Regions from separate parts of the Trujillonella humicola genome, predicted to be linked through region 3. Evidence: riboswitches for the same ligand, from Rfam matches in the RefSeq annotation. Region 3 holds a riboswitch; each other region holds the start of a gene.
The links. A riboswitch is a leader RNA that binds a small molecule or an ion and turns the genes downstream of it on or off. The one in region 3 is predicted to bind S-adenosylmethionine.

Region 1: linked by a shared signal. The riboswitch ahead of thrC (threonine synthase) and the one ahead of ACK586_RS18530 (bifunctional o-acetylhomoserine/o-acetylserine sulfhydrylase) in region 3 are both predicted to bind S-adenosylmethionine.
Region 2: linked by a shared signal. The riboswitch ahead of ACK586_RS09725 (BMP family ABC transporter substrate-binding protein) and the one ahead of ACK586_RS18530 (bifunctional o-acetylhomoserine/o-acetylserine sulfhydrylase) in region 3 are both predicted to bind S-adenosylmethionine.

The regions. Positions count from the first base shown of each region.
Region 1 covers NZ_JBJNRJ010000004.1:12-2,263, reverse strand. The annotation lists gene thrC (threonine synthase) at 1-1,144, opposite strand, end outside; SAM riboswitch class I at 1,157-1,285, opposite strand; gene ACK586_RS03290 (HAD hydrolase family protein) at 1,345-2,166, shown strand.
Region 2 covers NZ_JBJNRJ010000014.1:2,650-4,901, reverse strand. The annotation lists gene ACK586_RS09730 (ABC transporter ATP-binding protein) at 1-461, opposite strand, end outside; gene ACK586_RS09725 (BMP family ABC transporter substrate-binding protein) at 458-1,513, opposite strand; SAM riboswitch class IV at 1,614-1,724, opposite strand; gene ACK586_RS09720 (pyridoxal phosphate-dependent aminotransferase) at 1,773-2,252, shown strand, end outside.
Region 3 covers NZ_JBJNRJ010000043.1:25,677-27,928, reverse strand. The annotation lists gene ACK586_RS18540 (mechanosensitive ion channel family protein) at 1-660, shown strand, start outside; gene ACK586_RS18535 (Rv3103c transmembrane domain-containing protein) at 657-1,157, shown strand; SAM riboswitch class IV at 1,211-1,326, shown strand; gene ACK586_RS18530 (bifunctional o-acetylhomoserine/o-acetylserine sulfhydrylase) at 1,370-2,252, shown strand, end outside.

The DNA.
Region 1 (2,252 bases), on a different contig from region 3:
GTTGCCTCAGGACGGCGACGGTCACCCCGCCCGCGGTCTCGGCGAACACCCCGGTGGTGCGGGCCAGGTCGCGGATGCCCTGCACGATCTCGTCGTCGCCGACCCGTCCGACCGAGCCACCGGTGCGGCGGATGGCGTCGAGCGCGTACGGACCGTCGGCGGGGTTACCGATGTTCAGCGACTTCGCGATGCCGGTCGGCTTGACCGGCTTGACCACGTCCCAGCCGTTGTCGAACGCGGTGGCGATCGGGTCGCAGCCGGCCGACTGGGCGCCGAAGACCGTCCAGTCCGAGTCCTCGACGATGCCGGCGGCGGCGAGCTCGCGGAAGGCCTTGTCCACCTTGGTCAGCAGCGACCCCGACGCCATCGGGATGACGACCTGCGCCGGGATGCGCCAGCCGAGCTGCTCGGCGATCTCGTAGCCCATCGTCTTCGAGCCCTCGGCGTAGTAGGGCCGGACGTTCTGGTTGACGAAGGCGGTGTCCTCGAACTCGTCGGTCTCGGCGAGCTCGCTGGTGAGCCGGTTGACGTCGTCGTAGGAGCCGTCGACGGCGACCAGCGTCTGGCCGTAGACGGCCGACTGCACGACCTTGCCCGGCTCGAGGTCGGCCGGGATGAAGACGTAGGACGGCAGCCCGACGCGGGCGGCGTGCGCGGCGACCGAGTTGGCCAGGTTGCCGGTGGAGGCCGCCGCGATCTTCGCGTAGCCCAGCCCCTTGGCGGCGGTGGCCGCCAGGCTCACCACGCGGTCCTTGAACGAGTGCGTGGGGTTCGCCGAGTCGTCCTTGACCCACAGGCCGCCGGTGAGGCCCAGCTCCGCGGCGAGCCGGTCGGCACGCACCAGCGGGGTCATGCCGGGGTCGAGCGAGACCCGGTCGGCCGGGTCCTGGCCCACGGGCAGCAGCGCGGCGTAGCGCCAGATGTTCTGCGGGCCGGCCTCGATCTGCTGCCGGGTCACCGCCCGCATCAGCTCGGGGTCGTAGTCGACCTCCAGCGGGCCGAAGCACTGGGCGCAGGCGTGCTCGGCGATCAGCCCGAAGGTGGCGCCGCAGTTGCGGCAGACCAGGCCCCGCGCCGGACACGGGGGGACCGGGCCACCGGCGGACGGGTCGGCCTGCACAGAACCGGGAGCGGTCAGGGTCATGCGACGACTACCTCCTCATCTTCCCCGCGTCGGGCCGTCGAGCCGCGCGGGACGGAATTGGCACCTGCCGCCACGCGGACGCGCGGACGGCGGTTGCCGGGGCTTCGTCGGGCCGTGTCCCTCTGCCCCTCTGGATGAGTGGAACGCCCGTCACCCTACCCGGCGGGGTCGCGTTGCCCGTGCACGGCCAGACTGCGCGGGTGGCCACGCGCATCGTCTACACCGACCTCGACGGCACGATGGTGGGCCCGCGCGGCTCCTTCTGGCACACGTCCGGCCGGGACCTCACCGCCGACCCGGCGGCCGCGCTGCTGGACCTGCACCGCGCCGGGGTCGCGCTGGTCCTGGTCAGCGGGCGCACCTTCGAGCAGGTGGTCGAGGCCGCGCGGATCTTCGCCGCCGACGGCGCCGTCGCCGAGCTCGGCTCGGTCGTGAGCTGGGACGGCGGTCGCGCCACCCACCGGCTGACCGGCGACCTGCCCGCAGAGCACGACGGCCGGACGCCGATGGACGTGATGGCCGAGGCCGGCGTCGTGGAGGACCTCATCGCGCGGCACCCCGGCCGGCTGGAGTGGCACGACCCCTGGCACACGACGCACCAGACCGACGCGCTGCTGCGCGGCCGGGTCGACCCGCTCGAGGTGGACGCCGACCTCGCCGGCCGCGGCTTCGGCTGGCTCACGCTCAACGACAACGGGTCGATCACCTCGACGTCCCGCATGACGCTGGCCCCGGAGGCGATGCCGCCGCGCGTCTACCACCTCATGCCCCGCGGCATCTCCAAGGGCCTGGCGATCGCCTGGGACCTGCAGCGGCGCGGCCTCGACCCGTCCGACGCCGTGGCGATCGGCGACAGCGTGAGCGACCTCGAGATGGCGCCGGCGGTCGGCCGGTTGTGGATCACCGCGAACGGTGCCGCCGTCGACGGGATGGCCGACCGGCTGGCCGCCGTCCCCAACGCCGCGGTGACCGGCGCCCCCATGGGCGAGGGCTGGGCCCAGGCCGTCCGCGCCTCCCTCTAGCGGGGGGGGGGGGGGGGGGGGGGGGGGGGGGGGGGGGGGGGGGGGGGGGGGGGGGGGGGGGGGGGGGGGGGGGGGGGGGGGGGGGG
Region 2 (2,252 bases), on a different contig from region 3:
TCGACGTCCAGGCCGATGCGGGCCGACAGCTCCGCCACCCGGCGCTCGGCGGCCCGCCGGTCCAGGACGCCGAAGCGCCGGGGCTCGGCGCGGTAGACGACGTTCTCGGCCACGCTGAGCGAGCCGAACAGCCGGAAGTGCTGGTGCACCATGCCCAGCCCCGCGGCGATGGCGTCCAGCGGCGAGGACAGCCGCACCTCGCGGCCGTCGCGCAGCACCTGCCCGGCGTCGGGCCGGTGCAGGCCGTAGAGCACCGACATCAGGGTGGACTTGCCGGCCCCGTTCTCGCCCACCACGGCGTGCACCGTGCCGCGCTCGAGGACGAGGTCCACGCCGTCGACGGCGACGACCGGGCCGAACCGCTTGGTGATGCCGCGCAGCTCGGCCGCGGGGGGAGCCCCCGCGGCCGAGCCGTCGTGCGCACCCGGGTCGGTCGTGCCCGGGTCGGTCGTGCCGGTCATCCAGCGGCCGGGTCGTCCACGGTGATCGTGCCGTCGATGATCTGCTGCCGGACGTCCTGCAGCTGCTCGACGATCTCCGGCCGGTCGGCGATGAGGCAGCCGGACCCGGCGAGGTCGTCGGAGAAGGCGGTCAGGCCCACGCCGTCCTCGGCCAGGCCGTAGATCTGGTAGCCGCCGGTCTCGTCCTCGAGGATGTTGCGCACCGACTCGGCGAGCGCGACGTCGACGTTCTTCAGCACGTTGTCCACGACCTGGCCCGGGGCCGAGCCGCACTCGTTGACGTCGACGCCGTAGGCCTGGAAGCCGCCGGCCGCGGCGACCTCGAAGGCCCCGACGTTGCTGCCCGAGGCGGCCAGCAGCACCTGGTCGGCCCCGCCGTCGGCGAGGACCTGGGCCTGGGCGCCGCCGCGGGCGGGGTCACCGAAGGGGTTGTCGCCGCCGACGAACAGCGGGGTGGAGGTCACCTGCGGGTTGACGCTCTGCGCGCCGGCGAGGAACGGGTCGACCCAGCGGCGGATGAACGGCGTGTCCAGCGCCGCGACGACGCCGATCCGGTCGGTCTCGGTGAGCAGCCCGGCCTCGACGCCGGCGAGGTAGGCGGCCTCGTGCTCGCGGAAGGCGGCGCAGGTGACGTTCTCCGGCTGCGGGTCCGGGCAGCCGTCGACCAGCAGGAACTGCTGGTCGGGGTTGTCCGCGGGCACCGTCGCGAAGGCGTCCTCCAGCGAGAAGGTGAGGCCGACGATGATGTCGGGCTGCTCGCGGACGGCGGCCTCGACGTTCTGCTGGATCGACGTCGGGTCGTTGCTCTCGAAGACCCGGAGGTCGAGCCCCTCCTCCTCGGCGACGCGCTCGGCGCCCTCGATGGCGAGCTCGAGGAAGTTGTTGCCCCCGACCGGGTTCGGCGTGATCACGATGACGGAGCCGGCGGAGTCCCCGCCGTCCCCGCCACCCCCACCACCGGAGTCGCTGTCGGCGCACGCGGTGAGGCCGGCGAGGGCCACGAGGGCGACGGCGGGCAGCCGGCCCCTGCGGCGGCTGTGGACGAGGGTCATGGTTCTCCCTGGGAGCGGGCGCACCGGCGTGCGCGGTCGGTCGGCGCGACACCGTGCCGGTCCGGTGCGGAGGCGAGCGGCCTCGGGACCACCGGCGACCTCCTCGTCCTTACCGGGACACGGTGTCCAGGTCTGGTCGTCACCCGGAGCACCCCGCGACGGAGAGGGTTGCCGGCCAGCGAGCCGGGGCTTGACGCTGGCGCTCAGGACCGCCAGGGAGTCTAGGTCACCGCCGGGCGGGCCTGGGAGACTGGCCGCCGTGACCCTGCCGCGCGCCGCGCTGACCGAGCGCATGCAGCCCTTCGCCACCACGGTGTTCGCCGAGATGTCGGCGCTGGCGGTGCGCACCGGGGCGGTCAACCTGGGGCAGGGGTTCCCGGACACCGACGGGCCGGCCTCGCTGCTGGAGGACGCCGTCGCGGCCATCCGCGGCGGCGCGAACCAGTACCCGCCCGGGCCCGGGGTGCCGGCGCTGCGCGAGGCCGTGGCCGCCCACCAGGCGCGCTTCCGCGGCCTGCGGGTCGACCCGGACGACGTCCTGGTGACCGTCGGGGCCACCGAGGCGATCGCGGCCGCGGTGCTGGCGCTCACCACGCCGGGCGACGAGGTGGTCACCTTCGAGCCGTACTTCGACAGCTACGCCGCGACCATCGCCCTCGCCGGTGCCACGCGCCGCACCGTCGTCCTGCGCTCGCCGGACTTCGCGGTCGACGAGGCGGCGCTGCGGGCGGCGTTCACC
Region 3 (2,252 bases):
GTCACGGTCTTCTTCGTGCTCGACCGCCTGGGCGTCCCGGTCACCGGGCTGGTCGCCCCGGCCACGGTGCTCGGCGTCGGCCTCGGCTTCGGCGCCCAGCGGATCGTCGGGGACGTGCTCGCCGGCTTCTTCATCATCACCGAGCGGCAGTACGGCTTCGGCGACGTCGTCTCCATCCAGGTGGTGGGCGGCGGCGACCCGGCGACCGGCACCGTCGAGGACGTCACGCTGCGGGTCACCCGGCTGCGCTCGCCCGACGGCGAGGTCGTCACGCTGCCCAACGGTCAGATCGTCAAGGTCGTGAACCTCTCCCGGGACTGGGCCCGCGCGGTGGTCGACGTCCCGGTGCCGGCCAGCGTCGACGTCAACCAGGTCAACGACATCCTCCGGACGGTCGGCCGGGAGGCCTTCGACGATCCGCGCCTGCACCCGCTGCTGCTGGACCCGCCGTCGGTCATGGGCGTGGAGAGCCTCGGTCTGGACGAGGTCAACGTGCGGATGGTCGCCCGGACCCTGCCGGGCAAGCAGTTCGAGGTCGGCCGCGACCTGCGTGCCCGGGTGGTGCTCGCCTTCCGCCGGCAGGGCCTGAGCGTGCCACCGCCGACCGCCTCCGACGGCTCGGCCGAGCCCGGCGCGCTCAGCGCCGGTGAGCAGCGGTGAGCGCCGACCGCCCGCGCGCGGACGGGACCCGGCCCACCGCCCCCGCACCGCAGGTGAGCACCGCCCCCGCCGAGGGACCGCGCCGCTGGTGGGCCGCGATCCCGCGCCGGCTGGGGCGCGCTCGCACGTCGACCGTCGTCCTGGCGGTGCTGTTCGTCGCGCTCGGGATCCTCTACCTGTACGTCCGGCCGGAGACGACCGGCACCTCGCCGGCCCGTGACACCGGCGAGGTGCCGGTGGTGCCCGCGCCCCTGGACCCGACGCCGACCGAGCCCACGACGACCGCGCCGACGACGGAGGCGCCCGCTCCGGGCACGACGACGACGCCGGCACCCACCCCGACCGGCACCGGCGAGGGCGCCGAGGAGGAGGACGGGCAGCCGACGGATCCGACCGGGGTGCCGACCGGGGCGCCCACCACGCCCACGGGGACCCCCGCGGAACCGGGAGGGACCGGCACGCCGACGGGTACCGGCGGGCCCTCGCCGACGGGCTGATCCGTCCGACCCCTGTACCGGGCGGGGCGCGTGGGGCGTTATGTTCTGAGGTGGCTCACGAGAGGCAGTGACAAGCACCTGGCTGGCTGCCCGGCAACCTCTACTCCGTCCGAGGTGCTCCAGGGGAAGAGCCGGTCGGACGGCGCCCGCCGCCCGGCAAGACGGAGTCTCCGGTGCGCCGCCGGGTCTCCCGACCGAGAGGAGACCGGCGCATGACCGACCCGCAGAGCTGGAGCTTCGAGACCCGGCAGATCCACGCCGGCACGAGCCCCGACCCGACGACCGGCGCCCGCGCCCTGCCGATCTACGCCACGACCAGCTACCAGTTCCGCGACGCCCAGCACGCCGCCGACCTGTTCGCGCTGGCCGAGATGGGCAACATCTACACGCGGATCATGAACCCGACGCAGGACGCGCTCGAGCAGCGGGTCGCGTCGCTCGAGGGCGGCGTCGCCGCGCTCGCCGTCTCCAGCGGCCAGGCCGCCGAGACGCTGGCGATCCTCAACATCGCCGAGGCCGGGTCGCACGTCGTGGCCTCGGCGTCGCTGTACGGCGGCACCTACAACCTGCTGCACCACTCGCTGCCGAAGCTGGGCGTCACGGTGTCCTTCGTCGAGGACCCCGACGACCCGGAGAACTGGCAGTCGCTGGTCCGGGAGAACACCAAGGCCTTCTACGCCGAGACGATCGGCAACCCCAAGGGCGACATCCTCGACATCAGCGCGGTCTCCGAGGTCGCGCACCGCAACGGCGTGCCGCTGATCGTCGACAACACCATCGCCACGCCGTACCTGATCCGGCCGATCGAGTTCGGCGCCGACGTCGTCGTCCACTCGGCCACCAAGTACCTGGGCGGCCACGGCACCGCCATCGCCGGGCTGATCGTCGACTCGGGGAACTTCGACTGGACCGGCGGCAAGTTCCCGGGGTTCACCGAGCCCGACCCGACCTACCACGGTGTCGTCTACGCCGACCTCGGCGCCCCGGCCTACGCGCTCAAGGCCCGGGTGCAGCTGCTGCGCGACCTCGGCCCGGCCATCAGCCCGTTCAACGCGTTCCTCGTCGTCCAGGGCATCGAGACGCTGTCGCTGCGCA